DNA from 4 places in the Geodermatophilus sp. URMC 63 genome. Region 3 is predicted to be linked to each of the others. Evidence: predicted binding sites of a transcription regulator. Region 3 holds the regulator's gene; each other region holds the start of a gene.
What was found. The regulator LexA, encoded in region 3, represses DNA repair genes until DNA is damaged. The targets are predictions, from matches to a motif close to TCGAACANNTGTTCGA.
Positions count from the first base shown of each region.

Region 1 (7,071 bases), 1.5 Mb from region 3:
CATCGCCGCGCTGTACGACTACGGCGAGGTGGTGAGCGACGACGGTGAGCCGTGCGCCTACCTGGTGATGGAGCTCGTCGACGGCGAGCCGCTGTCGGCGCTGCTGGAGCGGGAGCCGCGGCTGCCGCCGGAGCGGGTGCTCGACGTCGTGGGCCAGACTGCCGCCGCGCTGGCCGTCGCGCACGCGGCCGGGGTGGTGCACCGCGACGTCAAGCCGGGCAACGTCCTGGTCGGCCGGGACGGCGTCGTCAAGATCACCGACTTCGGCATCGCCTGGTCGGCCGCCAGCGCCCCGTTGACGCGCACCGGACAGGTGGTCGGCACCGCCAGCTACCTCTCGCCGGAGCAGGCCGGCGGGGGCAAGGCCGGCCCGGCCAGCGACGTCTACGCGCTGGGGATGGTCGCCTGGGAGTGCCTGGCCGGCCGGCGGGCCTTCGACGGCGAGCACCCCGTGCAGGTCGCGCTGCGGCAGCTGCGCGAGGAGCCCGACCCGCTGCCCGCCGACGTGCCCGAGCCGGTGCGCACCCTGGTGGCGCGGGCGCTGGTCAAGGACCCCGCCGCCCGCTTCCCCGACGGCGCCGCGCTGCTGGCCGCCGTCGAGGACGTGCGCGCCGGCCGGTCGCTGCCGCCCCCGCCGACGGCGGCCACCACGCCGCTGCCCCTCCCGGACGCCGGTGCCGCGCGCCTGCCCGCCGTCCCCTCCCTGGCCGCCGCCGGGGCGTCGGCGGTCCCGCAGCGGCGCCGGGGGAGCCGGGTGCTCGCCGGGATCGCCACCCTGGCCGCCGGGGCCGCGATCGGCGTGGGCGCCCTCCAGTTCGCCGGCACGAGCGCGGGGGACCAGCCGGCCGTCGTCACCGGCGCGACGCCCTCGGCCGCCGACGTCCGCTGGGCCGACCTGGTGGGCCGCCCCGCCGACGAGGTCGAGGAGGAGCTGGGGCAGGCCGGGTTGCGGGTGACCCGGACGACGGAGGAGAGCGCCGACGTCGTGGCCGGCCTGGTGACCGCCGTCGGCCCGACCGGCCGGCTGACGCCGGGCGAGGTGGTGACCCTGACCGTCGCCGTGGCGCCGCCGACGCCGTCGTCCCCGGCGCCGTCGACGGAGGTCCCGCCGGTGGCGAGCACCGCGCCGCAGGCCACCGAGGCCGCGCCGACGCCCGACCCGGCGCCGCAGGTGCCGGTCCCCCAGGGCACCTGGAACGGCAACGCCGGCGGCAACGGCAACGGCAACGCCGGGGGGAACGGCAACGGCAACGGGAACGGCCGGGGGCGCAACGGCTGACCGCGCCGTCCGGCCCCGGGGCGCTGTGCCCCGCGGGTCAGCGCCGGCGGGCCGGCGCCAACCAGAGCGCGACGCCCAGCGCCGCCAGGGCGGCGGTGAGCAGGAACCCGCGGTCGGTGTCGGCGTTGGGCAGCCCGACGAGCAGCCAGAAGACCCCCAGCCCGGTGAGTCCGCCCAGCGCCACCTTCTCGGCCGTGGCCGCACCGCCCGGCAGCGGCAGGCGCGTCGCGAGGGGCAGCGCGCCGACGAGCACGGCGAGCGTGGCGAACGCCGACCACAGCGGGGTGACCGACCACAGCGGCTCCCCGCCGAGGTCCAGCGCCAGGCCCAGCTGGAGCAGCAGCAGGCTCAGCGCCACGAGGCCGGCGCCGGTGAGCAGCGCGCGGTCACGGGGCCGGCGGGGTGCGCGTCGCGCGGTGGCGCCGGGCTGGGGCGCGGGTTGCTGGGACACGGGGGGCTGCGGCGCGGGGGGCTGCGGCGCTGGGGGCTGCGGCGCGGCGGGGTCGGGCTGCGGGGCGTCCTCGGGACCGGCGTGAGGCGCGGGAGGAGGTGTCGCGGGGCCGGCCGGTGGTGCCGACGGCGCGCCGAACCACGAGTCCAGCGGGCCGGTCGGCTGGGCGGCCGCCGCGTGCGTCGCGGTGTCCTCGACGCGCGGCTGGACGGCGGTGGTGACGGTGCCCGGTGCCGGGGGCGGCGGGAGCGGGGGAGCCGCGGGGTGCGGCGGGGCGGGCTGGACCTCCTCGGCCGCCCCGGCCGCCGTCGCCCCGGCCGGGGCGAGCGGGATCTCCTGGGTGCGCGGGCCGGCCGGCGGGTGCGGGGCGGTCACGGTCGTTCCTCCTCGTCGGACGGGTGGGCCCTCGAGGGAGCCGGTCTCCGTCTGCACGCTAGCCGCGCGGCGCCTCCGGGCCGGGGAGGTCCGCGGCGGGTCACCCGGGACGGATCCGTCCGTCCCTGCCGCCGTCGCCCCGCCGCCGTGGCTCCGCCGCCGTGACCCGCCGCCGTGACCCGCCGCCGTGACCCGCCGCCGTGACGTGCCGCCGTGGCCCGTCGCCGTGGCCCGTCGCAGGGTCCTGCCGGAGGTCCCATCGCGGGCCGGCGAGGGGCGGGGGGCAGGAGGTCCTTCTAGGGTCGAGCGGTGGACACGCGCGCGGGCATCGTCGTCACCGGCACCGAGGTCCTGACCGGCCGGGTCGCCGACCGCAACGGGCCCTGGCTGGCCGAGGAGCTGCGGCGGGCCGGCGTCGACGTCGGCACCGTGCTGGTGGTCGGCGACCGGCCCGAGGACATGCGCGGCGCGCTGGAGTACCTCGCCGGTTCCGGGGTGGAGCTGGTGATCACCTCCGGCGGGCTGGGCCCCACCGCCGACGACCTCACCGCGGCCGTCGTGGGCGAGGTGCAGGGCCGCCCGCTCGACGTCGACCCCGAGCTGGAGCAGCGGGTCGCCGCCGTCGTCGAGCGGTTCATGACCCGGCGCGGCTGGCGGGCCGACCCGGAGGCCACGGCGGCCGGCGTCCGCAAGCAGGCGATGGTGCCCGCGGGTGCCACGGTGCTCGAGCCGGTCGGGACGGCGCCCGGTCTCGTCGTCCCGCCGGCCGACGGCCGCGGCGGGCCGGTCGTCGTCGTGCTGCCCGGGCCGCCGGCGGAGCTGCAGGGCATGTGGCCGGCCGCGCTGGCCGCCGGGCCCGTGCGCGAGGTGCTGGCGGGGGCCACCGAGCTGCGGCAGGAGACCGTCCGGCTCTGGGGCACGCTGGAGGCCCAGCTGGCGGCGACCCTGCGCGCGCACGAGTCCGAGCTGGACGGCCTGGAGATCACCACCTGCCTGCGCGAGGGCGAGCTGGAGATCGTCACCCGCTTCGCGCCGGAGGCCCAGCCGGCCTACGACCGGCTCGTCGCCGTCCTGCGCGAGGAGTACGCCGCCACGCTGTTCTCCACGGGCCCCACCCTCGACGACCTCGTCGCCGGCGCGCTGGAGGACCAGGGGCTGACCATCGCCACCGCCGAGTCGTGCACCGGCGGGCTGCTCGTCGCCCGGCTGATCGCGCGGCCCGGGTCCTCCGCGTGGGTGCTCGGCGGGATCACCTCCTACGCGAACTCGGCCAAGGAGCAGCTCGTCGGCGTGCCGGGGGAGGTGCTGGCCGAGTTCGGCGCGGTGAGCCCCCAGGTCGCGCTGGCGCTGGCCGAGGGCGCGCGGGCCCGGTTCGGGACCGATGTCGGCGTCGGCATCACCGGCATCGCCGGCCCGGGCGGCGGGACACCGGACAAGCCCGTCGGCACCGTGCACCTGTGCGTCCTCGGCCCGGCCGGACAGCAGGCGCGATCGGTGCATCTGCACGGCTCCCGGACGGCGGTGCGCGAGCGCTCCGTCGTCCTCGCGCTGCACCTGCTGAGGCAGCTGCTGCTCGGCGGCCCGCCGGCGTGAGGGTGCTCTCCCTGCCGTCCGGTCCGCTGACGTCAGCCCCGGTCGAGCAGGACGCCGGCGACCTCGGCCCGGTCGGTCCAGCCGTTGACCATGCCGTTGTCAGCCGCGACCAGCGCTCGGCCGTCGGCCTCGTCGACGACACGGTGCAGCCACCACCGGCCGCCGACGCGGACCAGCACCACCTGGCCGGCCAGCTGCTCCGCGGCCTCCGGTGGGCGCAGCCGCACCCGCTGGACGGCGCGGACGGCGGGGCGCATGGACGTGCCGATGGCGGTGAACCAGTCCTCGGCCGCGCCGGCGCGCAGCCTGCGGGCGACGGCGGCCATCACCCGCTGGCTCGCCGGCCGTGGTCCCCGTGGTCCCCGCACGACGTGATCATCCCGCGAGCGTGCGGTCGGCCCGCAGCGGGCAGGGGGGCGGGATGACGACCGTGACGCTGCACGCCACCGGGCCGATCGCCCCCGCGGAGGCCTGGGAGCGCTACGCCGAGCCGGCCCGGTGGCCGACCTGGGCGCCGCAGATCACCGGCGTCGAGGTGCCGGTGCCGCGGCTGGCGGCCGGCGTGCGGGGCCGGGTGCGCGGGCCGCTGGGGGTGACGCTGCCGTTCGTCGTCGAGACGGTGGACGAGACGGCGCGGCGCTGGTCGTGGACGGTGTCGGCCGGCCCGGTGCGGCTGCACCTGCTGCACTGGGTGGCCGAGGGGCCGGACGGCGGCAGCACCACCGGCCTGCGGATCCGCGGCCCGGCCCCCGTGGTGGTGGGCTACGCGCCGCTGGCCCAGCTCGCGATCGGCCGGCTGGTCCGGCCGCTGCACTGAGCCCGTCCCCGTCTCCCGTCTCCGGCGGCGGCCCGGGGGCTGCGGCCGTCGTGGCACCCGGGTGGGCGGCGCAGTCCGGGAGGGCAGGCCGTGGTCACGTCGGGGAGTCATCGAGCAGTGTCAAGACGTCCTCGTGTCCTGTGGACAGCGTCCTGAGCTGGGGAAACGTCGCGCGCCCTCCTCTCCGCCGCGGTAGGATTCGAACAAGTGATCGAGTAGCGGGAGGTGTCGTGGACGAGCTGTTCGCAGCGATCGACGCGCTCGGCGACGACGACCTGACCGCGATGTTCGGCCCGCAGCTCAACGAGCGGATCCGGGTGCTGCTCGCCGCGGCCAACAAGCTGGCCGCGCACCTGGCGCACGCGGTGCGCCAGGGCGAACTGGCCTCCGCGCCGGAGCACGACGGGCTGAGGTCCATGTCGTCGTGGTTGCGCGGGCACGGCCACCTGTCCCCGACCGAGGCCGCCCGGCTGGTGCGCACCGGCCGGGCGCTCGAGCAGCTGCCGGCGGTCGCCGCCGCGTGCGCCGAGGGCACGGTCACGGCCGGTCAGGCCGCCGAGATCGCGCAGGTCGTCGAGCCGGACAACGCCGCGGCCGCGGCCGACCAGGGCGTCGACCTGATCGAGGTCGACGCCGCGATGGCCGTGGTGGCCGCGCGCACGCCGCACAGGGAGCTGGCCGAGGTCGTCGCCGGCTACCTGGCGCGGCTGGACCCCGACGGACCCGAGCCCGATCCCACCGACGGCCGGCGGCTGCACCTGACCCGGCACGCCGACGGATCGGTGTCCCTCCGCGGTGAACTCGACGCCGTGGGCGGGGAGAAGCTGCAGGCCGCTCTGGAGCCCTATGTGCAGACCGGCCGGTCCGCCGCCGAGGAGCGCTCCCGTGCCCGACAGCTGGGTGACGCGCTCGTGCAACTGGCCGACAACGTCCTGGCCGCCGGATTCCTGCCGTTGCTGCGCCGCAACAAGTCCCAGCTCCTGGTGACCATCGGCGTCGCCGACCTGGCCGACCCCGCCACCGGACCGGCGGCCGCGGCGATGGGCTCCGGCGCGGTCGTGTCCGCCGCCCGCGCCCGCTGGATCGCCTGTGACGGCGAGGTCACCCGCATCGTGATGGGTCCCGACGGGCAACCGCTGGACTACGGCCGTGCCACCCGGTTCTTCCCGCCGCACGTCCGCCGCGCCCTGGACGTGCGTGACGGCGGCTGCGTGTTCACCGGCTGCGACGCCCCGACCTGGTGGTGCGACGCCCACCACCTGTTGGAGTGGGTCAACGGCGGGGCCAGCGACATCGACAACGCCGCGCTGCTCTGCGAGCGGCACCACACCAAGGTGCACCACGGCTTCCGGGTCGAACGACAACCCGATGGCACCTGGCGCACCTGGCGACCCGACGGCACCGAGATCCGCACCGGACCATCCCTGCTGCAACCCGCCGCCTGATCCCACCAGCGGGCGCCTCCTGGTTCGGCACCCTCCTCCCGTTCCACGTGGAACGGGAGGAGGGCAGTCGTGCGTGACCGCCCGGCTCGTGGTCGGCCACTCGGTCGAGCCGTCGTCGAGGGTGACGGGGCGTAGGTGGCTGGAGAGGAGATCGGGCGCAGGTCCCCGACGGAGCGGCCTCCGCGGTGGCCTTCGGGCGGTGGCCTTCGGGCGGTGGCCTTCGGGCGGTGGCCTTCGGGCGGTGGCCTTCGGGCGGTGGCCTTCGGGCGGTGGCCTTCGGGCGGTGGCCTCCGCGGTGGCCTTCGGGCGCTGGCCTTCGGGCGGTGGCCTTCGGGCGGTGGCCTTCGGGCGGTGGCCCTCAGCGCCCTGTGCCGGACACCCTGCGGGTTCCGTCACCCGGTCATCGAGGTCCAGCGGCTGCTGTGGGTGGCCGCCAGAAGGACTCCGGGAGCTCCTCGACCTGCTGCGCGGACCGATCCAGGTCGTCGGCCTGGCCGCGGAGCGCCTGGAACACCGGGTCACCGCCGTCGGCGAGCCGGCGGGTCACCTGGGCGTTCCTCCGGGCACGTGTGGCCACGGCCTCCCGAAGCGCCGCACGGTCGCCGTCGTACCCGTAGGCGTCCAGCAGCAGGTGCACGCGGCGGTGGCGCTCCTCCACGGAACGGGAGGCGAGCGGCCAGGCGGACCCAGGGGCGAGCAGAGGCACCCACATCAGCGCCGAGTACGCGAGGTCGAACTCCCGCGAGGAGGGCCCCGCGAGGTCCCAGTCCACGAACCCGACCAGCCGGCCCTGCCGCCAGACCGCGTTGTACGGCGCCGCGTCGTGGTGCCCGATGACCAGACCCGGTCGCCAGGACCTGCCGGAGAACCACACCGCGTCCTCCGGCGGCACGAAGTCGACCGTCGCGTCGTGCAGCCGCCGCAACCAGGAGCCGACCTGGGGCAACGCCTCGTCGGAGGACACCCACGCCGGCCAGGGCGCCTCACCGGCCGTCTCCCCCTCCAGGTAGGTGAGCACCTCGCGACCCGCGTCGTCGAACCCGAGCACCCGGGGCGCCCCGGCGAACCCCACCCGCTCCAGGTGCCGCAGCACCGCGTGCACCGACGTCGT
Region 1 covers NZ_CP199956.1:1,457,252-1,464,322, forward strand. The annotation lists gene ACWIZO_RS07055 (protein kinase domain-containing protein) at 1-1,279, shown strand, start outside; gene ACWIZO_RS07060 (hypothetical protein) at 1,317-2,105, opposite strand; gene ACWIZO_RS07065 (competence/damage-inducible protein A) at 2,415-3,698, shown strand; gene ACWIZO_RS07070 (hypothetical protein) at 3,731-4,024, opposite strand; gene ACWIZO_RS07075 (SRPBCC family protein) at 4,120-4,515, shown strand; gene ACWIZO_RS07080 (DUF222 domain-containing protein) at 4,746-5,960, shown strand; gene ACWIZO_RS07085 (phosphotransferase) at 6,361-7,071, opposite strand, start outside.
Region 1: a site for LexA is predicted at 4,715-4,730, ahead of ACWIZO_RS07080 (DUF222 domain-containing protein). Genes of this name have one in related genera too.

Region 2 (7,071 bases), 680 kb from region 3:
TGGAGCGGGTACCCGCCGACATCCGCACGCAGGGCGGCATCGCCCGCATGAGCGACCCCGACATGGTCCAGGGGATCATCGACGCGGTCTCCATCCCGGTGATGGCCAAGGCCCGCATCGGCCACTTCGTCGAGGCGCAGGTGCTGCAGAGCCTGGGCGTGGACTACGTCGACGAGTCCGAGGTCCTGACCCCGGCCGACGAGGCCCACCACATCGCCAAGCGCGACTTCACCGTGCCCTTCGTCTGCGGCGCGACCGACCTGGGCGAGGCGCTGCGCCGGATCGCCGAGGGCGCGGCCATGATCCGGTCCAAGGGCGAGGCCGGCACCGGCAACGTCGTCGAGGCCACCCGGCACATGCGGGCCCTGCGCGCCGGCATCCGGCGGCTGGCCACCCTCGACGAGACCGAGCTGTACGTCGCGGCCAAGGAGCTGCGCGCCCCGCACGACCTGGTGGTCGAGGTGGCCCGCGCCGGGAAGCTGCCGGTCGTGCTGTTCACCGCCGGCGGCATCGCCACCCCGGCCGACGCGGCGATGATGATGCAGCTCGGGGCCGAGGGCGTGTTCGTGGGCTCGGGCATCTTCAAGTCCGGCGACCCGGCGCAGCGCGCGGCGGCGATCGTGCAGGCCACCACCTTCTTCGACGATCCGGCCGTGATCACCAAGGTCTCCCGCGGCCTGGGCGAGCCGATGGTCGGGATCAACGTGGCGACGCTGCCCGAGACCGAGCGCTTCGCCACCCGCGGCTGGTGAGCGGGCCGCGCATCGGCGTCCTGTCGCTGCAGGGCGACGTCCGCGAGCACCTCGCCGTCCTCACCGGCCTGGGCGCCGAGGCGGTGCCGGTCCGGCGTCCCGAGGAGCTGGCCGCCGTCGACGGGCTGGTCCTGCCGGGCGGGGAGTCGACGACGATGACCAAGCTCGCCGTCCGCACCGGCCTGCTCGAGCCGCTGCGCGACGCCGTCCGCGGCGGGCTGCCGGCCTACGGCACCTGCGCGGGCCTGGTGCTGCTGGCCGACCGGCTGCTCGACGCCCCGCCGGACCAGCCCACCGTGGGCGGCCTCGACGTCACCGTGCGGCGCAACGCCTTCGGCCGGCAGGCCGAGTCCTTCGAGTCGCGGATCGCGCTCGTCGGCGTGCCCGGCGGACCGCTGTCGGCGGTGTTCATCCGCGCGCCGTGGGTCGAGCAGGCCGGGCCGGGGGTGCAGGTCCTCGGGCGGGTCGTGGGCGGAGCGGCCGACGGTAGGATCGTCGCGGTGCGCCAGGGCGACGTCGTGGCCACCAGCTTCCACCCCGAGCTGACCGGGGACACCCGGGTCCACGCGCTCTTCGTGGAGATCGTGCGGCGCGCGGCCGCGGTCGGCGGGGCGGTGGCTGTCCCCAGTGGCGCCGGCGCCGGTGCCCCCCACCCCGGAGGAGATCAGTGAGCGGCCATTCCAAGTGGGCGACCACCAAGCACAAGAAGGCCGCGATCGACGCCAAGCGCGGCAAGCTGTTCGCCAAGCTGATCAAGAACATCGAGGTCGCGGCCCGCACCGGCGGCGGTGACCCGGCGGGCAACCCGACGCTCTACGACGCCATCCAGAAGGCGAAGAAGACCTCGGTCCCCAACGACAACATCGACCGGGCGGTCAAGCGCGGCGCGGGCCTGGAGGCCGGCGGCGTCGAGTACCAGAACATCACCTACGAGGGCTACGCCGCCGGCGGCGTCGCGGTGCTCGTCGAGTGCCTCACCGACAACCGCAACCGATCGGCCTCCGAGGTCCGCACCGCGATGACCCGCAACGGCGGCTCGATGGCCGACCCGGGCTCGGTGTCCTACCTGTTCACCCGCAAGGGCGTCATCGTCGTGCCGCGGGCCGCCGGCGTCGACGAGGACAGCGTGCTCATGGCCGTCCTCGACGCCGGCGCGGAGGAGGTCCGCGACCTCGGCGACACCTTCGAGGTCGTCTGCGAGCCCACCGACCTGGTCGCCGTGCGCACCGCCCTGCAGGACGCCGGCATCGACTACGACTCGGCCGAGGCCGGCTTCGTCCCCAGCGTCACCGTCGAGCTCGACGAGGACGGCGCCGGCAAGGTGTTCCGCCTCATCGACGCGCTCGAGGACTGCGACGACGTCCAGAACGTCTACGCCAACTACGACGTCTCCGACGAGGTGCTCGAGCGCGTCGGCTGATCGAAGGACCCCCTCGCCCCCCACACCTCGCTCCGCTCGGCGCGGGCCCCTGCGAGGGGGCCGTTCCAGCACGGCACCGGACGGGCGTGTCGCACCCGATCGTCGGCCACGGCGGTTAGCCTCGGTCGAACACCAGTTCGGCCGGGGGGAGACGCGTCCGTGGGAGGCAGCGCCATGCGGGTGCTCGGCATCGACCCGGGGCTGACCCGGTGCGGGTGGGGAGTGGTCGACGGCCGCCCCGGCGCCCGCCCGGCCGCCGTCGGGGTGGGGGTCATCCGCAGCTCCGCCGAGCTGGACCTGGAGCTGCGGTTGCTGGAGCTGCACACCCAGGTGACGGCGCTGCTGCGCGAGCACCGGCCCGACGTCGTGGCCATCGAGCGCGTCTTCACGCAGAACAACAAGGGCACCGCCACCGGCACCGCCCAGGCGGCCGGGGTCGCGGCGCTGGCCGCGGCGCAGGCCGACCGACCGGTCGCCTGGCACACGCCCAGCGAGGTCAAGGCGGCCATCTCCGGCAACGGCCGCGCGGACAAGGAGCAGGTCGCCCTCATGGTCACCCGGGTGCTGGGCCTGTCGGCCGCCCCCAAGCCGGCCGACGCCGCCGACGCCTTGGCGCTGGCGGTCTGCCACGTCTGGCGCGGCCCGGCCCAGGACCGGCTGCGGGTCGCCGCGATCGCCGGCGGGATCGGCGCGCCGGTCCGCTCGACGACGCTGCCGCGTTGGACGGGGGTGAGCCGGTGATCGCGTCGGTGAGCGGCCGGGTGGCCGCCGTCTCGCCGGACGGCGCGGTGGTCGAGGTCGGCGGGATCGGCCTGTCGGTGCAGTGCACGCCCGGCACCATCGCCCGGCTGACCGTGGGCCAGGACGCGCGGCTGGCCACCAGCCTCGTCGTCCGCGAGGACTCCCTGACCCTCTACGGCTTCGCCGACGACGACGAGCGCCAGCTGTTCGAGCTGCTGCAGACGGCCAACGGCGTCGGCCCGCGGCTGGCCCAGGCGGTGCTGGCCATCCACCCGCCGCGGGAGGTCCGCCGCGCGGTGTCGATGGCCGACGTCAAGGCGCTGATGCAGGTGCCCGGCATCGGCAAGAAGGGCGCCGAGCGGCTGATCCTGGAGCTGCGCGACCGGCTGGGGACCACGACGACGGACACCCAGCTCGACGGCCCGGCCGCGCTGCCTGCCGGCGCCGGCCCGCTCACGGCGGTGGCACCGTGGCGTGACCAGCTCGCCTCGGCGCTGGTCGGGCTGGGCTGGAGCAGCCGGGAGGCCGACACCGCCATCACCGCGCTGACGCCGGTGGCCGACGAGCAGCTCACCGCCACCGGGCGGGTCGACGTCGCGCTGCTGCTGCGCCAGGCCCTGCAGCTGCTGGGCAGGTCATGAGCACGCCGTTCGACCGGGCGCTGACCGGGGAGGTCGACGGCGGCCTGGGCCGGGAGTTCGGCGTCTCGCCGCAGGCCGGTGACGAGGAGCGGGTGGTCGAGTCGGCGCTGCGGCCGCACTCGCTGCACGACTTCATCGGCCAGCCCAAGGTGGCCCGCCAGCTCGCGCTGGTGCTCGAGGGCGCCAAGCGCCGCGGCCGGCCGCCGGACCACGTGCTGCTGTCGGGTCCGCCCGGGCTGGGCAAGACCAGCCTCGCGCTGATCATCGGCTCGGAGCTGGGCACCGCGGTGAAGATCACCAGCGGCCCGGCGATCGAGCGCTCCGGCGACCTGGCCGCGATGCTGTCCAACCTCGGCCCCGGTGACGTGCTGTTCATCGACGAGATCCACCGCATCGCCCGGCCGGCCGAGGAGCTGCTGTACATGGCGATGGAGGACTTCCGGGTCGACGTCGTCGTCGGCAAGGGGCCCGGGGCCACCGCCATCCCGCTGGAGATCAACCCGTTCACCCTCGTCGGCGCCACCACCCGCGCCGGCCTGCTCACCGGCCCGCTGCGCGACCGGTTCGGCTTCGTCGGGCAGATGGAGTTCTACGAGCCCGCCGAGCTGCAGCAGGTGCTCGCGCGCAGCGCCGACCTGCTCGGCGTCGACCTCACCGACGACGGGTCGGCCGAGATCGCCGGCCGCTCCCGCGGCACGCCCCGCATCGCCAACCGGCTGCTGCGCCGGGTGCGCGACTACGCCGAGGTGGAGGCCGACGGGCGGGTCACCCGCGCCGTCGCCCGCGCCGCGCTCGCGCTCTACGACGTCGACGAGCTCGGCCTCGACCGGCTCGACCGCGAGGTGCTCGAGGCGCTGGTCGCGAAGTTCCACGGCGGCCCGGTGGGCGTGAGCACGCTGGCCGTCGCCGTGGGGGAGGAGTCGCACACCGTCGAGGAGGTGTGCGAGCCGTTCCTCGTGCGGGCCGGCCTGCTGGCGCGCACCCCGCGGGGACGGGTGGCCACCGAGGCGGCGTGGCGGCACCTCGGCCGGCCGGTGCCGCGCGGCGGGATCCCCCTCGGGGGTGTCACAGCAGTCCCGCGCGACCCGGGTTCGTCGTCGGAACCGTTGTTCGACGCCTAGACTCGTCGGCGCTGGCGCGCAACTCGACCCCTCGCCGGGTCGACCCGGTCCCGGCCGTGCGACCCGTGTGTCGGCGGCCGGTTGCCGTGCGTGCCGTGACCGACGTACCCGAGCGGTCCCGACCCGGACCGCACCCACCGCGTGCACGTGAGCGCGGTAGAGAGGCACTCCCGTCGTGGAACTGTTCCCCCTGCTCCTGCTGGTGCTGGCGTTCGTGGCGCTGATCGTGCTGCCGGCGCGGGCCCGCAAGCGCCAGCAGAACCAGACGCAGTCGGCCCTCGCCGTCGGCGCGCCGGTGACGATGGCCGGCGGCGTGTACGCCACGGTCGCCGGTCTCGACGACCCGGCCACCGTCCAGGTCGAGATCGCCCCGGGCGTCGTGGTGACCTACGCGCGCCAGGCCGTCGTCCAGGTCCGGCAGCCGGCGGTGACCGGCCCGGCCGTGGACCCGGTGGTGGACCCCGTCGTCGACCCCGTGGCCGACGACCTGCCGGCCCGGGACGACCGCCCCGGTGACGGCCCCTCCGGCAAGACCCTCTGACCGGAGGACCCGTGGCCAACCGCGCCCTGCCCGCGCGCCGCTACTTCGGCGCGCTGGTGCTGATCATCGCCGTCATGTACGGCCTGATCTTCTCCACCGGCACCGACCGGACGCCGCAGCTGGGCCTGGACCTGCGCGGCGGCACCACCGTCACCCTCACCGCCCGCACCCCCGACGGCCAGGCGCCGGCCCCCGAGGACCTCGAGCTGGCCCGCCAGATCATCGAGCAGCGGGTCAACGGCCTCGGCGTGGCCGAGGCCGAGGTGGTCACCGAGGGCGACTCCAACATCGTCATCTCGGTGCCCGGGGACAACGGCGAGCAGGCGCGCGAGCTGGGCCAGACCGCCCAGCTGCGGTTCCGGCCGGTCATCAGCGGTCCCGAGCCGGCCGCGCCGGCGGAGACCGGCGACAGCGCCGCCCCGAGCGAGAGCGCCGGCGCGGGCGACAGCGCGGCGCCCGCCGACGCGGCCACGCCGTCGGACCCCGCCGCGGCCACCGACTCCGCCGCGGCCACCGACTCCGCCGCGCCCACCGACTCCGCCGCGCCCACCGACTCCGCCGCGCCCGCCGACGGCGCGGGCGCGACGACCACCGACGGCGCCGTGGCCGACCCGGCCATCCCCGACCCCGACGCTCCGCCGGTGACCCAGGAGCAGGCCGCCGCCGCGTACGCGACGTTGACCTGCTCGCCGGAGGAGGCCGCCGGCGCGGTCGACCGCTCCGAGGACCACGTGGCCGCGTGCAGCGAGGACGGCAGCGTCAAGTACCTCCTCGGCCCGGCGATCCTCGAGGGCACCGACATCACCGACGCCAGCGCAGGCACACAGCAGACCACCGGTGAGTGGGTCGTGCTGCTGGACTTCAACTCCACCGGCCGGGCCACCTGGGCGGAGTACACGGCCGCCAACATCGGCAACAACGTCGCCTTCACCCTCGACGGCCGGGTGGTCTCCGCGCCCAGCATCACCACCGCCATCAACGGCCAGACCACGATCACCGGCTCTTTCACCCAGCAGAGCGCCGAGGAGCTGGCCAACCAGCTGCGCTACGGCGCGCTGCCGCTGACGTTCACCCAGGCCACCGCGCAGTCGATCTCCACCGAGCTCGGCGCCGAGCAGCTGCGGGCGGGCCTCATCGCCGGCGCCATCGGCATCGCCCTGGTCTTCGTGTACGCCCTGGTCTACTACCGGCTGCTCGGCCTGGTGATGATCGCCAGCCTGTTCCTCTCGGCGGTGGTCGTCTACGCCAGCCTGGTGCTGCTGGGCCGCCAGATCGGGTTCACGCTCAGCCTCGCCGGGATCGCCGGGTTCATCGTGTCGATCGGCATCACGGCCGACTCGTTCGTCGTCTACTTCGAGCGGCTCAAGGACGAGATCCGGGAGGGTCGCACGCTGCGGTCGGCGGTGCCGCGCGCCTGGGTCCGCGCCCGCCGCACGATCCTGTCGGCCGACGCGGTCAGCTTCCTGGCCGCGGCGATCCTCTACTGGCTGGCCATCGGCGACGTGAAGGGATTCGCGTTCACCCTCGGTCTGTCCACGGTGCTCGACCTGATCGTCGTCTTCCTCTTCACCCACCCGCTGATGGCCGTGCTGGCCCGCTACCGGACCTTCGGGCAGAGCCGCTTCTCCGGCCTGGGCCGGGTCGACCGGTCCCGCCGTGCCGGCGGGCCGGTCCCCGCCGCCGGGCGCGAGCTCGTCGGCGCCGGCAGCGGCGCCCGCGCGTCCCAGGACAGGAGCCAGGCATGAGCCGCGAGCAGCACCACGGGCCGGCCGACGGCGTGCCCCCGGGCACCGAGGCCGACGAGGCCCGCGCCGCCACCGCCGCGGCCACCGAGGACGCCGCCGCGGCCGCCGAC
Region 2 covers NZ_CP199956.1:4,721,363-4,728,433, reverse strand. The annotation lists gene pdxS (pyridoxal 5'-phosphate synthase lyase subunit PdxS) at 1-752, shown strand, start outside; gene pdxT (pyridoxal 5'-phosphate synthase glutaminase subunit PdxT) at 749-1,423, shown strand; gene ACWIZO_RS22960 (YebC/PmpR family DNA-binding transcriptional regulator) at 1,420-2,172, shown strand; gene ruvC (crossover junction endodeoxyribonuclease RuvC) at 2,332-2,913, shown strand; gene ruvA (Holliday junction branch migration protein RuvA) at 2,910-3,554, shown strand; gene ruvB (Holliday junction branch migration DNA helicase RuvB) at 3,551-4,675, shown strand; gene yajC (preprotein translocase subunit YajC) at 4,851-5,216, shown strand; gene secD (protein translocase subunit SecD) at 5,228-6,961, shown strand; gene secF (protein translocase subunit SecF) at 6,958-7,071, shown strand, end outside.
Region 2: a site for LexA is predicted at 2,298-2,313, ahead of ruvC (crossover junction endodeoxyribonuclease RuvC). Genes of this name have one in related genera too.

Region 3 (7,071 bases):
GACCTTGGCCCGGTTGAACGGCTCGCTGACGCCGCTGCGCTTGACGACGGCGAGGACCGCCTCCTCCACCGTGGTGAAACGGCGACCGCAGGCCGGGCACGACCGGCGACGGCGGGTGGTGGCCCCCTCGTCGGCCTCGCGCGAGTCGATCACCCGGCTGTCGGGGTTGTGGCAGAACGGGCAGCGCACTGCGGTTCACCTCCCTCCGCGACCGGCCCGTCGCCCGGGACCGGTGACCGGTCCCGGGCGGCCGCGCCGGCGACCGCTGATCGCCCCTCGGGGTCGCGTCTGTGGACCCCCCTGGGGACATCCGGTGGATGCCACGGGGAAGTCCTGAGGACGACCTGTGGAGGACTCCCGTTGAAGCAACTACTAGATGTAGGGGGACCCTAGGCCGGGCTCCACTACATCTGCAAGCCGAACGCGGGCGTGTCTCTTCCACCGAGATGTGCTCGCAACCCACCGGTGACCAGGCGCGAGCATGATTCCCACCCGTCACACGACACGCCGAGGGCCCCCGCGTGTCGGCGTGCGGGAGAGGGTGGAAGGGGCGTATGGAACGCGCGCACGGGCACCGCCGGAGGGCGGGTCGGTCGGCGGTGGAGGCGCTCGCGGAGGCCCCGCCCGGTACCGGGACCCGGACCTGCCGCGACCGGCGAGGACGCCGGGACGGAGAGCTCAGACCGGGCGGCGGACGGCGGGACGCCCGCCGCGCGGGTGGGACGCCAGGTCGTTCAGGCGGATCGGGCGGGTCAGCAGGTCCGGCTCCCCGACCTCAGCGGAGGACGCTGCGGAGGACCCCGCGGAGGCGCCGGAGCCGTCCGGAACGGCGGGGGTGCCGACGGCGACCGCCGACATCTCGGCGGTGAGCGCCCGGTGCCGGCCTGCACCGGCGGACCCGTCGGCGGGCGCCCGGTGGCGGCCCGCTGCGGCGGACCCGACGGCGGGCTGCTCGGCGGTGCCGTCGGCGCCGTGCCGGCGGCCGGCACGGAACGTGCGGCGTGCCGGCTGCACCGCGGCCATCACGACGGTCGCGTCGGGACGGGGTGAGCCGTCCTGCCGGTCGCGATCGCCGGTGTCGGCGGTCGGTGACTCGGCCGGCGTCCCGGTGTGCGCGAGGGACAGGTGCCGCTCGGGCAGGCGCACACCGGCGAGGTCGACCCAGGTCGGCTCGCCTCCGTCGCGCCACCGCACCTGCGCCTGGCAGCCGCCGCGTTCGTCGTGCCGCCAGCCCAGCATGGCGCCGGGAGCCCAGCCGCCGTCCACGCACACCTCGACGTCCTGCGGCGAGCGGAAGACGACTGCGGCCCGGCTGCTCACGGCTGCTGACACGTCCTCGACCGTAGGTGCCGGCGAGGCTCCGGTCCGTGAGCGACCTCGCGCGGAGGGTTGACGAACTCGCCGCCGCCCTCTCGTCCATGTCTGCCGGAGCTCGGCGGCCGACCCGGCCGCCCCGCAGCCGGCGCTCACGGCAACTGCAGGACCTGCCCGGGCACGACGGACGAGCCGCGGAGGTCGTTGAGCTCCTCGATGGCGTCGACCACGACGCGCACGTCGTCCCCGTCCGCGGCGACCTCCCCCGCGATCGACCACACCGTGTCGCCCGGCTCGACGACGACGCTGCTCTCCCCCGCGAGCCGCAGGCCGCCGCCGGCACCGCCCACCAGCGGCGCGAGCCAGGCGCCCAGGCCGACCGCTCCGCCGAGGGCGAGCACGGCGACGAGGCGCCGCCCCCGCCGGGTCAGCCGCACGGCGGCCGGCGCGCAGCCGCCGCGGACGGGGCCACCGGTGGTACCGGAACGCAGCGGCCGCCCGCTCGGACGGGCCGGGTCGCGCCGGGCGCCGGGCCGCTCGGAGGCCGGCCCGGCGGTGCGCACGCCCGCGGCGGCCGGGTGGTCGGGGACGGGGCGCAGGTGCCCGCCGACACGCGGGCCGGAGCCCGGCAGGGCTCCGGGCGCTGCCGGCCGGGCCGGGCGGTCGACAGCCGCCACACCTCCGCCACCGGCACCGACACCGCCACCGGCCGCGGACCGGAGCGACGGCCGCCACGGGACCTGGACCGTCGCGTCGAACTCCAGCACGTCCTGCCGCACGGTGCCCATGACCACTCCTCCTCGTCGGTGTCATCCGGTCGAACGCCTGTTCGATCGAACGCCTGTGCGATTCCTAGCGCAACCCGCCGACGGGGTCGACCCCGACACCTCCCGGCGATTTCGAACACACGTTTGAAGTACCGGCTCCGAGGCGCTACCGTCCGACCAGCACCCGTCCGCCGTCGCCTCCGGGCGCCGAGGCGGTCCCGTCCGGCCGGCGGTCCCGAACGAGGAGCCGCGGCCGGGCAGGAGCAGGACACGAGGGCCGTGGCGACACGGCCGGCGAGGAGGAGACGTGGCGGGCACGAGCGGGACCGGCCAGCGCACACGCACCGGCGGGACGTCCCGCCGCGCGGGCAGCGGCGCGGGTGGGGAGGAGACCGGCGCGGTCCGCACCTTCCCCGACCGCACGGAGGCCGGCGACGGCCTGACGCAGCGGCAGCGCCGGGTGCTCGAGGTCATCCGCGACTCGATCGAGCGCCGCGGCTACCCGCCCTCGGTGCGCGAGATCGGCGAGGCCGTCGGCCTGTCCTCCGCGTCGTCGGTCGCCCACCAGCTCTCGGTGCTGCAGAAGAAGGGCTGGCTGCGGCGCGACCCCAACCGCCCCCGAGCGCTCGACGTCCGGCTGCCCGGTGAGACGCCGGGCGAGGCCGCCGCTCCCGCCGCTGCCCCCACCGGCGCCCCCGCCGGCGCCTCCGCGGCCGACACCGGTACGCCCACCTACGTGCCCCTGGTCGGCCGGATCGCCGCCGGTGGCCCGGTGCTCGCCGAGCAGGCGGTCGAGGACGTGTTCCCCCTCCCCCGCGAGCTGGTCGGCGAGGGCACGCTGTTCATGCTGCGCGTCGCCGGTGACTCGATGGTCGACGCGGCCATCTGCGACGGCGACTGGGTCGTCGTGCGCCAGCAGCCCACCGCGGAGAACGGTGAGATCGTGGCCGCGATGCTCGAGGGCGAGGCCACGGTGAAGACCTACAAGCGCCGCGACGGGCACGTGTGGCTGCTGCCGCACAACCCGGCGTACGAGCCGATCCCGGGCGACGAGGCGACCATCCTCGGCCGTGTCGTCACGGTGCTGCGCCGGGTCTGACCCCGCACCGCTCGCCGGCCGGCCACCCCGTGGGGGCGGGTCGGCCGGTCAGCGACCGACGGGCGGGCCGGCCAGGTCGCGCCGCCGGCACAGCCGCCCGCCGATCCAGACGAGGACGGCCGCGACGGCAGCGGCCACCAGCCCGGCGGTGACCGGCGAGGGGCCGCCACCGTCGCCGGAGAGCAGTCCCGCCAGCGACGGGTCGGCCGGGGCCGACGGCGCAGCCGGCGTCGAGGCGGCGGTGGCAGCCGGCACCGGGACCAGCGTGACGTCGCCGGGCACGCCCTCCCCGGCGACGAGCAGCGCGCCGCCGTCGGCGGTGAAGGCGACCGCCTCCCCCTGTGGCTCCGCGGGCAGCGCGACGCGCACGGGCTCGCCGGCCAGCGCGCCCGGGACGTCGGAGCCGGCCAGCGGCCAGACGTAGGCGTCGGTGTAGGTCCGCAGCGCGATCCGGCTGCCGTCGCGCGCGACCGCGCCACCGGTGACCAGCAACTGGCCGGCACGCCCGACCGGGCCGCCGGGCGTGCCGGTCAGCGTGAAGGACACCGTGCCGACGTCGGCCAGCCCGACGGTGCCGCCGTCGACCAGCGGCGCGGCCGGCCGGTAGACGTGGCTGGCGCCCAGGACCTCCTTGGTGACCACGTACGGGGTGCCGTCCGGGGCCAGCAGCAGCGCCTCGGCGTCGTGCGCGCCGTCGGGATAGGTCAGCCGGTACAGCGCGGTGGCGCCGTCGGGACGCAGGGCGATGAGCGCGACGGTGGCCCGGGTGCCGTTGTTGTCCCCGGTGTCGGCCAGCCAGACCGTGCCGTCCGGGCCGACCGCGAGGTCCTCGGGGTCGTAGGGGTCCAGCGGGGCGGTCACGACGTCGACGACCTGGCAGGTGTCGTCCAGCACGTACACCGCCACCTGGTCGCCGCCGTCGGCCGTCGCCACCAGCCGGTCACCGACGTCGACCAGACCGGACAGCTCGGCCAGCCGCGGATCGGTGACCTGGCAGCGGACGGACCCCGCGGCCGGCTCCTCGGCACCGGCGGACGGCGCACCGGCCAGCGTCACGGCCAGTGCCAGGGCCGGCGTCAGGGCCAGGTAGACGCGGGCGGCCACCCCGCGGCGGGCCCTGCGACGGCCGGGAACGGGCCCGCGACGCGCGTCACGACCGCGCGGACGGACGGCCGGCTCGCGCACGAGGCCAGCGTGACAGCACGGCTGCGTCCAGTGCGTGAACCACGCCCAGCAGCAGGAGGCCGACGGCCGCGCCGACCACCGCGTCGGTCACCCAGTGGAAGTCCAGCGACACCATGGCCACACCGGCGGCCACCGGCCCGAGCACGCTGAGCCACCACAGCGTGCGCTGCACCCGCGGACCCAGCCGGTACTCGACCGCCTGCCAGCGGGCCACCCCCCACATGAGCACGGCGTTGGCCACGTGCCCGGAGGGATAGGAGGCCCCGTCGCGGTGGAAGAACGACCCCGGGTAGGCCGGGGCGGTGCGCCCGGTGCCGAACTTGAACGCGTAGACGACGACGGTGAGCAGCGCCAGCGCGGTGAGGACCCGCACCAGCGGGAGCAGCGTCCGCCGCCGCACGCACAGCCAGCCGACCAGGACGGCCAGCACCGCGAGGATGGTGCCGCGCCCGCCGATCTGGGTGACCGCCCAGACCGGCCAGTAGGCCGGGGAGTCGCGCAGGTCCCAGCCGCTGACCACCTCGGAGACCCGCAGGTCGACCCACTCGAGGTAGCCGCGGCTGAGCAGGTCCACGGTGACGGCGGACGCGACGAGGAAGGCGCCGAGCAGCAGCCACCACGGCGGGCGGCCGGGGGTGACCACGCGGCCGGGCAGGGCGGCGGGCTCGCCGGGCCCGTCCCCGGCCGGTGCGCCGTCCCGGCGCCGCACCACGCCGCTGGTCATCGGGTCACGGTACCGGCCCGTGACCCGTCCGTGACCTCGGCCGCCCGGCGGCGAGGCGGACGGCGAGGGCGGACAGCGAGGGCGGACGGCGAGCCGCCCGGGGCCCGGCGCGGAGCCGGGCACCCGGGCGGCGGGAGCGGGGAGGACCGGTCAGCCGACGGGCACGGCGAACCGCTCGAGGGCGGCGGCCAGGCCGCCGTCCACCCGCGCGGAGAGCCGGGTCCCCGACGCCTCGTGCTGCTCGCTGAGCACCTCGCCGTCGCGGTGGACGCGGGCGACCAGGTCACCGCGGTCGTAGGGCACGAGCACCTCGACCTCGACGTCCGGGTGCGGCAGCCGGGTCGCGACGATCTCGCGCAGCCGCTCGATGCCCTCGCCGGTGCGGGCCGAGACCCAGACCGCGCCCGGCAGGGCGCGGCGCAGGGTCAGCACGTCGTCCTCGGTCATGGCGTCGACCTTGTTGACGACGATCAGCTCGGGCACCGCCGCGGCGTCGATCTCCTGCAGCACCACGTGCACCGCGTCGATCTGGCCGAGCGGGTCGGGGTCGGAGCCGTCGACGACGTGCAGCAGCAGGTCGGCACCGGCCACCTCCTCGAGCGTCGACCGGAAGGCGTCGACGAGCTGGTGCGGCAGGTGCCGCACGAAGCCGACGGTGTCGGTGAGCGTGTACTCGCGGCCCTCGGGCGACTGCGCACGCCGCACCGTCGGGTCGAGGGTGGCGAACAGCGCGTTCTCCACCAGCACGCCGGCGCCGGTCAGCCGGTTGAGCAGGCTGGACTTGCCCGCGTTGGTGTACCCGGCGATGGCCACGCTCGGCACGGCGTGGCGGTCGCGGCCCGAGCGCTGGGTCGCGCGCGCGGTCGCCATGCCGGCGATCTCGCGACGCAGCCTGCTCACCCGCGACCGGATCCGCCGGCGGTCGGTCTCGATCTTGGTCTCACCGGGACCGCGGGTGCCGATGCCGCCACCGCCGGCGACGCGGCCACCGGCCTGCCGGGACAGCGACTCACCCCAGCCGCGCAGGCGCGGCAGCATGTACTGCATCTGCGCCAGCTCGACCTGGGCCTTGCCCTCCCGGCTGGTGGCGTGCTGGGCGAAGATGTCGAGGATCAGCGCGGTCCGGTCGACCACCTTGACCTTGAGGATCTTCTCCAGCGCGTTGAGCTGGCCCGGGGTCAGCTCCCCGTCGCAGATCACCGTGTCGGCGCCGCTGGCGGCGACGATGTCGCGGATCTCGGCGGCCTTGCCCGAGCCGACGTAGGTACCGGCGTCGGGCTTGTCGCGCCGCTGGCTCACGGCCTCCAGGACCTCCGAGCCGGCGGTCTCGGCCAGCGCGGCGAGCTCGGCCAGCGACCGGTCGGCGTCGGCCTGGGTGCCCTCGGTCCAGACGCCGACGAGGACGACCCGCTCGAGGCGCAGCTGCCGGTACTCGACCTCGCTGATGTCGGCGAGCTCGGTGGACAGCCCCGCCACCCGGCGCAGCGCGCCACGGGCCTCGAGGTCGTAGGAGCCGGTCGTGTCGTCGTCGTCCCACTGGCCGGCCGGGGCGGGACGGGCGGCCTGCGCGCGCTCGGCCCGGTCCTGCGCGTCCGCGAGCACGGCGCGGTTCTGTGCGGTCGTCATCGGGTCCAGCGTGACACGCACGCCGTCCACGGTCACCTGGGTTGTCGTCTCTGCAGTCGTCATACGGCCGGAACAACACCGGAACGGGTCAGGTGCATCCCGCGGGGAGCCGGGTACGGGCGAGACGACGACCACGATCCAGGGAGGCACCCGTGAGCACCAGCAGCAGCGAGGGCACCGACGACCCCGGCCGCGACCCGGTCGGTCTGGAGGTGCCGCGCAACCTCTTCGGCGGCGCCGACCAGGACACCGGGGCCGGCAAGCCCCGCGGCACCGGGAACGTGGGCCCCGGCGACAAGCCCGAGGCGCCGACCGACGAGCCCGAGACCCGCGCCGACACCCCGGACACCCCCTAG
Region 3 covers NZ_CP199956.1:5,401,395-5,408,465, forward strand. The annotation lists gene nrdR (transcriptional regulator NrdR) at 1-189, opposite strand, end outside; gene ACWIZO_RS26160 (hypothetical protein) at 679-1,332, opposite strand; gene ACWIZO_RS26165 (LysM peptidoglycan-binding domain-containing protein) at 1,467-2,102, opposite strand; gene lexA (transcriptional repressor LexA) at 2,389-3,180, shown strand; gene ACWIZO_RS26175 (hypothetical protein) at 3,229-4,284, opposite strand; gene ACWIZO_RS26180 (phosphatase PAP2 family protein) at 4,331-5,089, opposite strand; gene hflX (GTPase HflX) at 5,240-6,715, opposite strand; gene ACWIZO_RS26190 (hypothetical protein) at 6,868-7,071, shown strand; gene dapF (diaminopimelate epimerase) at 7,068-7,071, opposite strand, start outside.

Region 4 (7,071 bases), 1.5 Mb from region 3:
CGCGGCCCGGGCGACGTCGAGCACCTCGGCCGGGCCGGGGGTGTCGGGGAAGCCCTGGCCCAGGTTGATCGAGCCGGTGGCCACCGCCAGCGCGCTCATCTCGGCGAAGACCGTCGTCCCGAAACCCTGCAGCCGCTCGGCCAGGTACGGCTCGGCCATCACTCCCCCTCCACCGTGAAACGCACCGTCCGCCGGTCGACGTCGGCCTCCGCCAGGCGGACCCGCACCCGTGAGCCGGCCCGCAGCCCGACCCCGGTGCAGCGGGCCCGGATGGCCGGCTCCTGCAGGACGACGGTGCCCCGGTCGCCGTCGGCGTCCACCACCACCGCATCGAACAGCGCGCCCTCGCGGCCGGCGAGCAGCCACGCCTCGGTGGCGTCGACCGCGGCGCGTTCCACCGCGCGGGTGCGCCGGTCGGAGGCGGCCATGAGCGCCGGCAGCTCCGGCAGGGCGGCCCGGACGGCGGGGTCGGGCCCGGTGCCGGCGGCCAGCGCCAGGCACACCTCGGTGGCGAACCGGTCGGCCAGCCGGCGCAGCGGCGCGGTCACGTGGGCGTAGGGCGCCCCGACCCCCGCGTGGCCGGTCTGCTCGGGCGCGACGCCGTCGAACGCGGTGTGGGCCGCGCCGCGCAGCAGGGCCGCCGCCTCCTCGAGGAAGGCCGCGTGCCGGGCGTCGGTGACGTCGAGGCCGGCGAGCACCTGGCCGGGACCCGCGCCGGCCGGCCAGTCGACGCCGAGCGCGGGCGCCAGCCGGCGCAGCCGGGCGACGTCCTCGGGCCGGGCCGGCGGCAGCGTGCGCAGCAGGCCGACGCCGCCGTCGAGCATGAGCCCCGCGGCGACGCGGCCGGTCAGCAGCGAGACCTGCGCGTTCCACCCCTCGACCGGCAGGTCGCTGCGGGCGACGAGCGTCCAGCCGCCCCCGTCGGTCCGGACGACCTGCTGCTCGGGGGTGCCCAGCTCGATCGCGCCGCGGGCGGCCGCGGCCCGCTCGAGCAGCGCCCCGAGCTCGGGCAGCAGGGCGATCGGGTCGGGCAGCGTGCCGGCGTCGGCCTGCGCCTGGACGTCGGCGTAGGCGAGCTGCGCCCGGCTGCGGACCCGGGCACGGCGCAGGTCGACCGCGCGGACCTCGCCGTCGGCGTCGAGCCGGATGGTCCACAGGGCGGCGGCGCGCACCTGGCCGGGCAGCAGGCTGGCCGCGCCCTCGCTGAGCACCGGCGGGTGCAGCGGGACGCGCCGGTCGGGGCTGTACAGGGTCTGGCCGCGGCGCCGGGCCTCGGCGTCGAGCGCGCCGCCGGGCCGGACCACCGCGCCGACGTCGGCGATGGCGTAGCTGACCAGGTAGCCGCCGGCCTCGCGCTGCAGGTGCACCGCCTGGTCGAGGTCGCGGCTGCCGGCGGGGTCCACGGTCACCAGCGGCAGCTCGGTGGCGTCGAGCCCCGGCAGGTCGGGGGCCGCGGCCGCCTGCCCGGCCTCGGCCAGCACCTCGGGCGAGAAGTCCTCGGGGACGTCGAACTCCGCGCGGATGGCGGCGAAGTCGGGCCCGGCCGGCGCGTCCTCGGGCCAGCGCGGCACCGCCAGCGGCAGCGGGACGCCGTCGTCCCCGGCGGTCGCCCCCTCGGCCCGGTTCCACGTGGAACTCACGCGACGCGCACGTCCTCGGCGCCCTCGATGGACACGACGTCGCCGCGGCGGACCTGCCGGCCGCGGCGGTCCTCGGCCTCCCCGTTGACCCGGATCGCACCGGTGACCAGCACGTCCTTCACCTGGGCGCCGGTGGGGACGGCGTCGACCAGTTTGAGGAGCTGGCCGAGGCGGATGGACTCCTCACCGGGACGGAGCTCGACGGTGCGCACCCGGCCATGGTGCCTTCAGGCCGGCGTGAGCGCGTCGCCGACGGCCACCCGGCCCGGTACGGGCACCAGCGCGCCGATCGCCAGGTCCCCGTCGCGCTCGCGGTGGATGGTCCTGAGCACCGAGGTGTCGCGGCCGATGCCGCCGGGCTGGGGCCGGGTCACCATGACGCAGCGGCTCACCGGCCCGACGACGTCGAGCACCGCCGTCCCCAGCCGGACCGTCGTCCCGACCAGCCCGTCCTCGCCGTCGCCGGCCAGCAGCACGTTGGACCGGAACCGCCGCCGGTCCCAGGTGCCCAGCGTGCCGGTGGAGACGAGCGAGACGCGGATGCCGGAGCTGTCGTGGAAGGCCCCGCGCGCCCCCTCGAAGGCGTCCCAGTCGGACTCGTCGTCCTCGCCGACCACCGCCGGGACCTCGTACAGCCGCGGGCCGCGCTCGGCCCCGGCCGCGCGCAGGGTCACCGGCCGGCCGAGCCAGTCGGACAGGACGGCGTCGTCGGCGGTGACCGTCCCGTCGGGCAGCACGACGTCCACCCCGCCGTCGTCGCACAGGCGGGCCGCCGCGAACAGCAGGTCGGGCACCCGGCGTGCGGTGAGGCCCAGGCCGGTGGACCGGTCGAACAGCGCCCACTGCCGGTCGCCGGTCAGGCCCTCCGGCCCGACGTCGGCGGCGTCGACCCGCTCGCCCTGCAGCGACTTGACCGGGTAGCGCCACAGCTCCTGCACGCGCACGTCAGGCTCCCGTCCAGGTGAGGGTCCACGTCCCCGACCACGTCTCGGCCGGGTCGAGGACGACGAGGTCGACGCCGTCGGCCAGCGCGTTGGGCGGGCAGGTCATCGGCTCGACGGCGAGGCTGCGGCGGCGCTGGCCCTCGGGGAGCGTGTCGCCGCTGTAGACCTGCAGCCACGGCCACGCCCGGTCGACGGCGAGCTCGAGCTCACCGGCGCTGCCCCGGAGCCGCACCCGGGCCCAGCCGTCGCCGTCGCGCTCGAGGTCGGTGACGGCGTCGTCCAGCGCCCGGTCGCCGATCCGGCCCACGGCGCCGTCGAAGGGACGGCGGGTGCCGGTGGGCAGGCCGCCGTCGAGGTCGAGCGCGGTGCGGGCGGGGACGGTGAGCTCGGCGTCGCCGATGCCGCCGTCCTCGGTGGCGCCGACCGACAGGTAGGGGTGCATGCCGGCGCCGAACGGCGCCGGCCGGTCACCGGCGTTGCGCACCCGCACGGTGACGGTGAGCCGGTCGGGGGCCAGGTGCGTGTCGACGGCGGCCGCCAGCCGGAACGGGTAGCCCGGCCGTGCCTCGACGACGGTGCCCACGGTGAGCGCGTCGGAGTGGCGGGCCAGCACCTCCCACCGCTGCCAGGTGACCAGCCCGTGCGCGGCGGGCTTGCCGGGGGCGGCGACGTCGAGCTGCAGCTGCCGGCCCTCCCACGTCCACTGCCCGTCGCGCAGCCGGTTGGGCCAGGGCAGCAGGACGCCGCCGCGCCGCCCGACGGGGACGGTGCCAGCCGGGTAGCCGTCGAGGACGTCCCACCCGCCGGCGGTCAGCGCGCGCAGCCCGCCACCCCGCAGGTCGACGGCGAGCCGCGCGCCGCCGCTGACCAGCTCGACGTCGGCCGGCTCGGTGGTCGGCCAGGCGGTCATCGGCGGGATGCTCATGGCAGGAAGCCCACCACACCCGGTGGTGGTCAGCCCAGCTCGTAGTCGAGGGTGAGGACGGCACCGGACTCGTCGTGGGTGAGCTCGACCGTGCCGCGCAGCCCGGCCAGCTCCCCCGTGCCGGTGCCGGGCAGCACCACGCCGGACGCCCGGGACTCCGCGCCGTCGACCACGCCGCTGTGCTGCAGGACGACGGTGCCGGTGCGACCGTCCAGTGCGCCGGTGACCAGCTCGACGGCCGTGTAGCCGGCGGGTGTCTCCCCCACGCTGACCGACGTCATGGTCACCACGCTGGTGCCGGTGAGGGCGCCGGAGAAGGTCTTGCGCAGCGTCACCCGCCCGAAGGCGACCGGACCGGGCTCGCCGAGCGCCAGCGGCTCCGGCTCGAAGCCGGTCACCTCGAACGGGATGCGGACGACGGTGCCCACGCGGACCTCCTGGACGTCGGGACGGTGGTCGCAGCCTGCCCCAGCCCACCGACGGTCCGCGTCCCGCCGCTCCCGGTAGCGGCGCCTCGAGCAGCGCTCGGGTTCTTCCTGCGGCCTTCCCCGCCATGCGCGCCGACTCACGTCAAGCGGTCCGGCGGATCTGTGGACAGAGCTCTGACCTGCGGATTCAAGTCGCCGAGGCCTGTCCATTGCGATATCCTTCGTACACGTGTTCGGATCGATCGGGAGGTGTCGTGGACGAGCTGCTCGCGGCCATCGACGCCCTCGCCGATGACGACCTCACGGCGATGTTCGGCCCGCAGCTCAACGACCGCGTGCGCGGTCTGCTGACCGCCAGCAACGAGCTGGCCGCCCTGCTGGCGCGCACGGTGCGCCAGGGTGAGCTGGCGCAGGCGCCCGAGCACGACGGGCTGAAGAGCATGGCGTCGTGGCTGCGCGGGCACGGGCACCTGGCGCCGGCGGAGGCCGCCCGGGTGGTGCGCACCGGGCGTGCACTGGAGCAGCTGCCCGCGGTCGAGGCGGCATTCGCCGCGGGGACGGTCACGGCCGGGCAGGTCGGGGAGATCGCGAAGGTCGCCGAGCCCGACAACGTGGCGGCCGCTGCCGCGCAGGGCGTCGACCTGGCCGAGGTCGACGCCGCGCTGGCCGTCATCGCCGCCACCCGACCGCATGCAGAGCTGGCGCAGGTGGTCGCCGGCTACCTGGCGCGGCTGGATCCCGACGGGCCGGAGCCCGATCCCACCGAGGGTCGGCGGTTGAGCATCGCCCGGCACGCCGACGGGTCGGTGACCATCCGCGCCGAGCTCGACGCCGTGGGTGGGGAGAAGGTGCAGGCCGCGCTGGAGTCCCACGTGCAGGCCGACCGCCCCGCCGGGGACGAGCGCTCCCGCGCCCAGCGGCTGGGGGATGCCCTCGTGCAGCTGTGCGACAACCGGCTGGCGTCCGGCACGCTGCCGGTACTCCGCACGGTCAAGCCGCACGTCGCGGTCGTGATCGACCTCGACGACCTGGCCGACCCCACCACCGGCCCGGCCACCGCGCGGATGGGGTTCGGCGCGGTGATCTCCGCTGCCCGCGCCCGCTGGCTGGCCTGCGACGGTGCGGTGTCCCGGGTGGTGTTCGGCCCCGACGGGGCTCCCATCGAGCTGGGTCGCGAACAGCGCCTGGCCAACCGCCACCTCCGCAAGGCCACCGAGCTGCGCGACCGCGGCTGCGTCTTCGCCGGCTGCGGAGCCCCCACCCACTGGTGCGACGTCCACCACCTCGTGCACTGGCTCGACGGCGGCGAGACCAACCTGGACAACTCCGCCCTGCTCTGCGAACGGCACCACACGAAGGTGCACCACGGGTTCCGGGTCGAACGACAACCGGGCGGCCGCTGGCGCACCTGGCGCCCCGACGGCACCGAGATCCGCACCGGCCCACCCCTGCTGCGACCCGCCGCCTGAGCCCCCACCCGCAGTCCCGCACCCTCCCGCCGTTGCACGTGGAACGGCGGGAGGGTCGACGTGTGCGGACAGGAGTCCGCGGTCAGGAGTCCGCGGTCAGGAGTCCGCGGTCAGGAGCGCGCGGTCAGGAGCGCGCGGTCACCTGGTCACCGATCTGCAGCACCTGCTCCCGGGTCAGCTCCTGCGGCGCCAGCAGCAGGAAGCACCGGCCGTTGGGGAGCTGGCCGGCCAGCGTCCAGGAGCCCGGACCGCCCGCGTCGCCGACGGCAGCGAGCAGACCCGGCAGCCCCTGGACCGTCACCGGCTCCGGCGGGCCGGCCAGCGGGGTCCCCTCCAGCAGCTCGTCGAGCGTGCCGGCGTACTGCGGGCCGACGAGGCTCAGCCGCAGCAGGGAGTCAGGGTCGGTGTCGCTGACCAGGTCCAGGCTCCGGCTCTCCCCGTAGCCGCCGACCGACCAGCCGGCCGGCGCCAGCCCGAACTGCAGGCCCACCGGCTGCGGCCGGTCGACGACCGACCCGCCCAGCCCGACGAGTGTCGCGGTGTCGGCCTGGGCGCCCTCCCCCACCAGGGAGACCCACCGCCCGTCCGGCCGCTGTCACAGCAGGCTGACGGTCCCCCGCTCGCGCCACACCCCGGCCTCGGCGCCCTGGACCGTCGCCGTCCCGGTGGGGTCCCCCTCCGGCCGGAAGCCGTACTCCCCCGACGACCGCGGGTCCTCGGGGTAGACACCGAGCAGGACCCGCCCCGGGTCGGCCACCGCGGGACCGGTGTCCCCGGACACCAGGGACGTCGGCTCGTAGTCAGCGACGAAGAACGGCGGCGTGCTCCCGTACCGCGGCAGCCCGCCGCGGCGGCTGAACAGGGGTGTCAGGCCGTCGGGCACCTCGGCCAGGGACAGCGGGAACGTGACCTCCTCGGCCGCCACCAGTGCGATCCGGCCGTGCAGCCCGCCCGGGGTCCCCGGCGCCGGGGCGGTCGGCGTCGCCGTGGGTCCGGCCGGCGTCCCCGGCGAGCCCACCAGGACGGCCGTCGCCCACGCCGCGGCGAGGACGAGCACCGCCGTCGTGACGCGGACGAGCGTCCCCCGGCGCGGGCGCCGCCGAGGTGTGCTGCGGGCCGCCTGTGCGTCGGCGACCAGCCGGCGCGCGGCCACCACCGACGCCGGCTCGTCCGCCACGAGCGACAGGCCGGCGTCGGCCGTCACCAGGTCGAGGAACTCCTCGGGCAGGTCGGGCAGGTCGGCGTCGCGCACCCCGGCCGCACCGGCGAGCAGGACGTCCAGCTCTCGGTCAGTTGTCACGGTCGCCCTCCTGGACGTCGTCGGGCGTGCCGAGGAGCGCGCGGAGCCTCGTCCGCGCCCGGTGCAGCCTGACCCGGGCGGTACCGGGCGCGATGCCGAGGGCGACGGCGGCCTGCGCGGGGGTGAGGCCCTCCCAGGCCACCAGCGTGACCAGCTCCCGGTCCTCGGCGGAGAGCCGGCCGAGGGCTCCGCGCACCCGCCGGCGCTGTGCGCCGTCCTCGTGCACCGCCGCCGGGTCGGGCACGACGACGTCGGTCATCGCCTCCGCCAGCCGCTCCCCCAGGCGGTCGGCGCGCCGGCTGCTGCGGGCGGCGTTGGCCAGGCACAGCCGGGCGATGCCGAACAGCCACGGCCGGACCTCGTCG
Region 4 covers NZ_CP199956.1:1,423,987-1,431,057, reverse strand. The annotation lists gene ACWIZO_RS06955 (pyridoxal phosphate-dependent aminotransferase) at 1-159, opposite strand, end outside; gene ACWIZO_RS06950 (RNB domain-containing ribonuclease) at 159-1,640, opposite strand; gene ACWIZO_RS06945 (RNA-binding S4 domain-containing protein) at 1,637-1,852, opposite strand; gene ACWIZO_RS06940 (MOSC domain-containing protein) at 1,868-2,584, opposite strand; gene ACWIZO_RS06935 (aldose epimerase family protein) at 2,586-3,509, opposite strand; gene ACWIZO_RS06930 (DUF3224 domain-containing protein) at 3,539-3,937, opposite strand; gene ACWIZO_RS06925 (DUF222 domain-containing protein) at 4,192-5,406, shown strand; gene ACWIZO_RS06920 (hypothetical protein) at 5,531-5,971, opposite strand; gene ACWIZO_RS06915 (hypothetical protein) at 6,002-6,706, opposite strand; gene ACWIZO_RS06910 (RNA polymerase sigma factor) at 6,696-6,965, opposite strand.
Region 4: a site for LexA is predicted at 4,159-4,174, ahead of ACWIZO_RS06925 (DUF222 domain-containing protein). Genes of this name have one in related genera too.